Regions from separate parts of the Oceanobacillus sp. FSL W7-1304 genome, predicted to be linked through region 1. Evidence: riboswitches for the same ligand, from Rfam matches in the RefSeq annotation. Region 1 holds a riboswitch; the other holds the start of a gene.
What was found. A riboswitch is a leader RNA that binds a small molecule or an ion and turns the genes downstream of it on or off. The one in region 1 is predicted to bind glycine.

Region 1 (4,442 bases):
CGAATCATCATTAATGCAGTCCATTCACCATGAGCACCTGCAGCGGATTGTAAAGAAACTTCATGCATCCCTGTAATTTCTTTTAAAGCCGTTTGCAAATCATAAAGCATTTCCATTGCACCTTGAACCGTTTTGGGATCTTGGTATGGATGGATATGGCTAAATCCTTCCAAGCGTGCAACATCTTCGTTGATTTTCGGATTATATTTCATCGTACAGGATCCTAGTGGATAGAATCCAGAGTCCACTCCATAATTTCGATTAGAAAGCCCAGTGTAATGGCGCATGATTTCCAGCTCACTTACCTCTGGTAACTCTGGTGGAGTCTTTCTTACGTATACGTCATCCAATTCAGCATTAAGATCAATTTCTGGAACATCTAAATTCGGCAGGCTATAGCTTGTTCTTCCTTCCTTGCTACGTTCAAATATTAATGGAAACTCTTGATTAGCCATTGATATCCCCCAATTCTTTTACAAACGTATCAATATCTTCTTTTGTACGAATTTCTGTTACAGCAATTAACATATGCCCTGTTAATTCAGGATAATTGCGTTCCAAATCGTATCCGCCAATAATTCCTTTTTCAAACAGCTTATCATTTATAGCTGGTACGGAATTAGAAAGCTTTACAACAAATTCATTAAAGCTTGGATGTTCATATACGATTTCTAAACCAGCTGCTTTACATTGTTCAATTGCATATCGTGTTTTTTGCATGTTCAAAGCTGCCATTTTCCGCAATCCATGTTTACCTATTGAGCTCATTGCAACTGAACTTGCAAGTGCATTTAATGCCTGATTTGAACAAATATTAGAAGTAGCCTTATCACGACGGATATGCTGTTCCCTTGCCTGTAATGTTAATACAAAGCCTCGTACACCATCTTCATCCTTTGTTTGTCCCACTAAACGCCCTGGAACTTTACGCATTAGTTTTTCAGTCGTTGCAAAATAACCACAGTGAGGTCCACCGAATTGTCCAGCAATCCCGAATACTTGCGTATCACCAACAACGATATCTGCACCGAATTCTCCGGGCGGTGTTAAGTATCCAAGAGCCAATGGATTACTGGAAACGATAAACATGGTTTTCTTTTGTTGCTTAATTAATTCCTCCACCTTTTGTAACGGTTCAATTTGACCGAAGAAGTTCGGGTATTGTATCACAACACCAGCAATCGTATCATCCAACTCTTGTTCTAAATGATCAAGGTCCGTTAAACCATTCTTTAATCCGATTTCCACGATTTCAACATTCTGTCCTCTTGCGTATGTCTCAATAACAGCACGTGACTCCGGGTGCACAGCTTGAGAAACAAGCACTTTTCTCCGTTTCGTTTGTGCTGCACTTAAATTAACCGCTTCTGCTAAAGAGGTTCCGCCATCATACATCGAAGAGTTGGCAACAGGCATTCCAGTTAATTCAGAAATCATCGTTTGAAACTCAAAAATTGCTTGCAGCTCACCTTGGGAGATTTCCGGTTGATATGGTGTATATGCTGTATAAAATTCCGATCTGGAAATAACATGGTCAACAACAGATGGAATAAAATGATCGTACACACCAGCTCCAAGGAACGAAGTATATTGTTTTAAACTAGCATTTTTATTTGCCATTTCAGTTAGTTCTTTTTTTAATTCGTATTCATTTGCTGGCTTTTTTAAGTTCAATTCTCCTTGAAAGCGTACACTACTTGGAATGTCTGAAAAAAGCTCATCTGTGGTTGAAACTCCGATTGTTTGCAGCATTTCTTCTTTATCGGTTTCAGTCATAGGTAAATAACGAAATTCCATTACGATGCCCCCTATTTATCTCGTTTATAAAATGGTGTCTTTACAATAATTGCTTTTAATTTGCGTTTTCGAACTTGGACTTCTAATTCTGTACCTTCATTTGCAAACTCGGAATCAATAAGTGCTAATCCAATATTTTTGTTAAAAGTTGGGGATTGTGTACCAGATGTTACAAACCCAATCACTTGATCATCCTTCAATACCGTATATCCATGCCGTGGAATGCCTTTATCGATCATTTCAATTCCAACTAATTTTCTTGTCGTTCCATTTTCCACTTGATCTTTTAGTACAGATTTCCCTATAAAATCTGCTTCTTTGTTCACTTTTACAGCAAACGAAAGCCCCGCTTCAATTGGGCTGATATCCTTTGATAATTCCTGACCATACAATGCAAGACCTGCTTCGAAACGAAGTGTATCACGCGCGCCAAGTCCAATTGGCTCGAGCCCTTTGTCTTTTCCTGCCTCAAGCAGCCGATTCCACAAAGCAGGACCTTCTGATTTGTCAATATAGATTTCAAATCCATCTTCACCAGTATAGCCAGTACGCGAAACAATTGCAGTATGTTCTGAATTTTCCAGCGGAACATTTGCATCGAAGCGGAAAAACTTGATCTCGGATAGATTGGTTTTTGCAAGCTGCTGCAATATCTCCTCTGAATTCGGTCCCTGTAATGCAAATTGAACATAATCAGCTGAGGTATTGGTAATCGTTACTTCCTTTTCGCTGTATGTGTTATGCTGGAGCAGCCACTCATAATCTTTTTCTGTATTCGCTGCATTCACCACTAACAAATAATCATTTTCTGCAAGCATATAAATAATTAGATCATCGACTGTTCCCCCGTTTTCATAGCACATAATCGTGTATTGTGCTCGGTTTGGCACGAGCTTGGTCACATCATTTGTCATAACGTATTGCAGAAATTCTAAGCTTTTAGGGCCCTTTACAGCAATTTCCCCCATATGTGACACATCAAATAGCCCTGCTTTTGTTCTGGTTGCTTCGTGTTCCTGTTTGATCCCAGTAAATTGTACTGGTAAATCCCAGCCCCCAAAATCAATTGTTTTCGCCCCGTATTTTCCATATTCCGAAAAAATAGGTGTTCGTTTCAACTCGCTCATACCATCCACTCCTCCTAATTTTGTTGAAAAAGTGCATAAAAATAGAGATTCCTTCCTTACCGAAGAAATCTCTGTCCTTAAACCAGAAAGTTGCATACTTATATGAACGTTGGATCACTGTATAAGTATTTGCTTCGTGGGTGGTTTACTAATTCTAAGTAAACACTCTCCAGAGTTGCGTCCTACAAGAGTCTTTTTGCCTGAGAGATTCGCTCTTAACTTGCTCCTTCGGCGTTACATAATGTAAGCTCTCCCCTTGTAATCATCCGCTAATGAAAAATTTATATTTGGTTATACTATGTATCAGAATGTAAGGAACTCTATTTCACTTTGAATTATAACATATCAAAAAGCAAAATTATAGTGAAATCCAAATTTTAATAATGGGATGTGTGTTCAACATATGGATTCTATTGAACTACAAAAAGATTCAGCCTTTATCAATGCTTTAGAAACAGCCATTAGCAAAGAGGGTCCTTTCTCCAATTGGGAACTCTTTTCGATGGCATTTCAAGCTGAGTTAACAACAAGTTCACCTTCTTTTAATGGGTTACGTGCATTAGAATATCTTCCACATGTTAACTTTTTAGATCACCAAACCGATGTTGCTGAACAAGCAATTGAAAAGATGAATGGTCGTGCAATATTAGCTGATGAGGTCGGATTAGGAAAAACAATTGAAGCAGGTCTTATTTTAAAAGAATACATGATTCGGGGATTAGTAAAAAATGCACTTATTCTCGTTCCTGCATCGCTTGTTAACCAATGGGTGAAGGAATTGAATGAAAAGTTTTATATACCAGCAGTTGCACATCGGAAGAATTATAGTTGGAAAGAAAATCCGATTATTATTTCCTCCCTTGATACAGCAAAACGTTCTCCTAACCGGGAAGAAATAATTGACACGGAATATGATTTTATTCTGATTGATGAAGCGCATAAGCTTAAAAATCATAAAACAAAAAACTATCAATTTGTACGTGCAATTAAAAAGAAGTACTGCTTGCTTTTAACAGCTACACCTGTACAAAACCGATTAATTGAGATATTTAATTTAATTACAATACTTCGACCTGGTCATCTAGGAAATTATGATTCCTTTATCGAAAAATATGGTAAGGATCGAAGTAAGCTGGAACAAGATCCTTATTTAAAACAATTGATTCAAAAAGTAATGATTCGAAATACGAGAAAAGCAACAAAACTCACTGAATCTAAACGGAAGATTGAGACCTTATGGATTGATTTTCCTGATAAAGCACGCGAAGTATATGACGATCTTGTCAATACTACAATCGCGTTCTCCACTTTTTCGAAAATTACGTACCTCCGTGAGATATGTTCATCACGAGAAGCTTGTTATATGTCATTATCTAAAATTAGTGAGCATGAAAATAATGCAGCTGTATTAAAACCGTTACTTAGCAAAATTGAGGAGCTGCCTCACCACATAAAAGCTGAAAAAGCAGTAGAGCTAATTAAATCAATAGGTGATGAAAAAGTTATTATTTTTACAGA
Region 2 (4,442 bases), 670 kb from region 1:
AATGTTCGAAGTCGAACCACCCCAAAGTACGGGGCGCAGTCCGTACGTCGCTAACCGGGCGATTCCGCTTTAGATAATACAATGAGGAGGTTATATAATGGCTAAAAAAATGCCTGAAATGGAAGAATATAAATATGGATTTCATGATAAAGACGTCTCTGTTTTCCGAACGGAAAGAGGATTAACACGTAAAGTCGTTGAAGAAATCTCTAAAATGAAAGAAGAGCCGCAGTGGATGCTTGACTACCGCTTGAAGGCATTAGAGCATTTTTACGAGCGTCCAATGCCGCAATGGGGCGGAGATCTTTCAGAACTTGATTTTGATGAGATCGTTTATTACGTTAAACCATCTGAAAAGCAAGGTAGAACATGGGATGAGGTACCTGCTGAAATCAAAGAAACATTTGATAAGCTTGGTATTCCAGAAGCAGAACAAAAATATTTAGCTGGTGTATCTGCACAGTACGAATCAGAGGTTGTTTATCATAGCTTGAAAGAAGATCTTCAAGAAATGGGTATCGTATTTAAGGATACTGATACAGCGCTAAAAGAAGACGAAGCGTTATTTAAAGAATACTTTGGAAAAGTTATTCCATATTCTGATAATAAATTTGCTGCACTGAACTCAGCCGTATGGTCTGGCGGATCATTTATCTATGTTCCAAAAGGTGTTCAAACATCAACACCATTACAAGCATATTTCCGTATTAACTCGGAAAATATGGGGCAGTTTGAAAGAACATTAATCATTGTTGATGAAGGTGCATCTGTACACTATGTTGAGGGCTGTACAGCTCCAGTCTTTACAACAAACTCACTTCATAGTGCGGTTGTTGAAATCGTTGTTAAAAAAGATGCATATTGCCGTTATACAACGATTCAAAACTGGGCAAACAACGTATACAACCTAGTTACAAAACGTGCAGTAGTTGATGCAAATGGAACGATGGAATGGATTGATGGTAACATCGGTTCGAAATTAACGATGAAATACCCTGCGATTTTATTAAAAGGCGAAGGTGCACGTGGTAACACGCTATCTATCGCTATTGCTGGTAAAGGACAATTACAGCACGCAGGTGCAAAAATGCATCACTTAGCACCAAACACGTCTTCAACAATTGTTTCAAAATCAATCTCTAAACAAGGCGGAAAGGTTTCGTACCTCGGTCTTGTACACTTTGGACGTAAAGCAGACGGTGCACGTGCAAACATCGAATGTGACACGCTAATCATGGATAACGAATCGTTCTCCGATACTATTCCATACAATGAAATTTTAAATGATAACATTTCATTGGAGCACGAAGCGAAAGTTTCTAAAGTATCTGAAGAGCAATTGTTCTACTTGATGAGTAGAGGATTAACAGAGGAAGAAGCAACAGAAATGATCGTAATGGGCTTCATCGAGCCATTTACAAAAGAACTTCCAATGGAATATGCAGTAGAGATGAACAGATTGATTAAATTCGAGATGGAAGGCTCTATTGGGTAATATAATAGGAAACCCTCGCTACAATTATAATTGTGGCGAGGTTTTTTTTATTAAATGTTATGTAATTGCCCAATTTACGCCCTACTAATCTCTGTTCTGTTATTTTTTGACTGTTTACTTAGTTAGCTATTTAATAACATCCATTCTTCTTCTTTTCTCAACTTTTCCGCACGAATCAAATGTTAAACTCTTTACATATTTGACAGATTCAGACGCCGTTGACCTTTTTAATAATCTTGAAGGTTTACTGAACAATTTTTTGCTTTTTCCAGTGCTGCAGCACGATACTCGTTTTGATCAGGACAAGAATTTATATCTCTGAACTGCTTTAAATTTAATGTAATGACATTGATGAGATATCAAATAATATGCTATAATAAAAATTCTATTGTTATTACAATTAAGTATATTATACAGTTACATAACTTGCGGATGATTGTATTGGGAGAGAGCGAAGTATATCGCCACCGAAGGAGCAAGTTCCAAAAAAACCATTGGAATTAATCTCTCAGGTAAAAGCACCAATACAGGACGCTACTCTGGAGAGTGCAATTTATGCCACCAAAGGGGACCTTCTATTATAGAAGGATAAACTTTCAGGTAAAAGGACAGAGAATGGAAATAATATAGCCCTTCTCTATCCTTTTTTAAATGTGGGATTTTTCAGTTATATAATTGAAATGATGATTTTATAAAAGACTGAAGAACTAGCAACTAAATCAATTAATAATTATCAAAAAGGTTGAGAGAAGGGAATTGTATGCAAGAACAAAAATTAGATAGGGGTTTAAAAAACAGACACGTACAACTGATAGCTATTGGTGGAGCAATTGGTACGGGATTATTTCTTGGTGCAGGAAAATCAATACATTTAGCAGGGCCATCCATATTATTCGCATACTTGATTACAGGTGCTGTTCTCTTTTTAATCATGCGTGCCCTTGGAGAATTGCTGTTAAGTAATTTAAGCTATCATTCGTTTGTTGACTTTGTAAGAGATTATTTAGGTGAAATGACAGCATTTTTAACTGGCTGGACATATTGGTTCTGTTGGATTTCCATTGCAATGGCTGACTTAACAGCAGTTGGCCTCTATACCCAGTATTGGTTTCCAACGATACCACAATGGATGCCAGGATTAATCGCGCTTGTTATTTTATTATGTATGAACTTGGCCACCGTAAAACTGTTTGGAGAAATGGAATTCTGGTTCGCATTAATTAAAGTCATCGCAATTCTAGCCTTAATAGTTACAGGTATTGTTATGATTATAAGTGGTTTTTCCACGGATGCAGGTGGAGCGAGTTTCACGAATCTATGGAACCACGGAGGCATGTTTCCAAATGGTGTAAATGGTTTCATCCTCTCTTTTCAAATGGTCGTATTTGCGTTTGTTGGTATCGAACTTGTAGGACTTACAGCGGGAGAAACAGAAAATCCAGAGAAAGTTATACCTAAAGCGATAAATAATATTCCTATTCGAATTATCATTTTTTATATAGGTGCACTTCTTGTTATTATGAGTGTGTATCCATGGACCGCTATCAGCCCAACTGAAAGTCCATTCGTCCAAGTCTTTACGGTAGTTGGTATCGTTGGTGCTGCTGGTATCATCAATTTTGTCGTTCTAACTTCTGCTGCTTCAGCATGTAATAGTGCCATCTTCAGTACAAGCCGGATGGTATATTCACTCGCTAAAGAGAAAAATGCACCGGAAAAATTTGCCAAGCTTGATAAAAGAAAGGTTCCTTCCAATGCATTGTTCTTTTCGACTGCAGTTGTTTTAATTTCAGTCGCATTAAATTATGTAATGCCAGAAGGAGTATTCACACTCGTTACAAGTATTTCTACAGTATGCTTTATATTTATTTGGGGGATTACGGTCATCAGTCATTTGAAATACCGTAAAACAAGACCTGATCTGGCAAAAGTGAATAAATTTAAGATGCCATTTTATCCCTTTGCAAATTATTTAATCCTTGCCTTCCTGACATTTGTTCTTGTTGTGCTTGCAATTGCAGAAGATACACGTGTTTCGTTGATGATAACGCCCGTTTGGTTTATCGCGCTAATTGTGATTTATAAGGCACGCAAAAGAATCATGCCCCATAAAGATAAGAAAAATGAAGAAGGATTAGTGGCGGATAAGGTTGAACGGGGATAATAATCTATATGTGGCAGCCGGGCTCATGTTTTAGTCTCATTATTAAAATTATTTGGCTCGTTTCAAATGGGTTAACATTTTTGAAGAAATACCTAAATTCCCTGTATCGCCCGGCTGATTTGGGCTATAAGAAGCTCAAGGGCAGTTGATGAGCTATTTTAAGAATCAGGCGAAAGTAAAAAGTAAGTCAAATCATTCCTATCTGAAAAAGCCTAGGATGATTTGGCTTACTTTTTTTGTTCTTACACCATACATTTAACTCTGCCTAATAGTATCTAGAGGAGACAGAGGGTTTGAAAAAGCAAAACAGTAAAACTTATACGAGTGAAGAAACACGTAAGCCTCTACTCGACATTTGCAAAGTCCTCAATCAGATCACTAGCATTTAAATAACCAGCACCTTGAATATGTGGGGATTGTCCCAAATCGTCGCATGCATCCAAAAGCCTTTCTTTGACTTGATCAGGCGTAAGATTTGGATCACGTTGAAGCAATTGTGCAATTACTCCTGCACATATCGGCGTAGCCATTGACGTTCCGGATAAGGACATATAGTGAGTGTCCACACGTGCTGCTTTATTGGTTTTATCAAGGAAAGATCTGGGAGCTCGTAAAGAGATAATATCGACTCCTGGTGTTAATAAATCTGGCTTAATAAGCCCATCAATCGTCGGACCTCTACTTGAAAAATCAGCTACTGAATCATCGGATCGGTCAACGGTATTATTATCATCAGCTGCTCCGACTGTAATGACCTTTGGGCTTATTCCTGGACTTGCAATG

Region 2: linked by a shared signal. The riboswitch ahead of NYE61_RS05815 (amino acid permease) and the one ahead of gcvT (glycine cleavage system aminomethyltransferase GcvT) in region 1 are both predicted to bind glycine.

What each region holds. Positions count from the first base shown of each region.
Region 1 covers NZ_CP150211.1:501,940-506,381, forward strand. Annotated here, with positions in the region: gene gcvPB (aminomethyl-transferring glycine dehydrogenase subunit GcvPB) at 1-455, opposite strand, end outside; gene gcvPA (aminomethyl-transferring glycine dehydrogenase subunit GcvPA) at 448-1,797, opposite strand; gene gcvT (glycine cleavage system aminomethyltransferase GcvT) at 1,809-2,924, opposite strand; glycine riboswitch at 3,103-3,190, opposite strand; gene NYE61_RS02560 (SNF2-related protein) at 3,328-4,442, shown strand, end outside.
Region 2 covers NZ_CP150211.1:1,172,597-1,177,038, reverse strand. Annotated here, with positions in the region: gene sufB (Fe-S cluster assembly protein SufB) at 98-1,495, shown strand; glycine riboswitch at 1,928-2,029, shown strand; gene NYE61_RS05815 (amino acid permease) at 2,256-3,659, shown strand; gene NYE61_RS05810 (S8 family peptidase) at 4,004-4,442, opposite strand, start outside.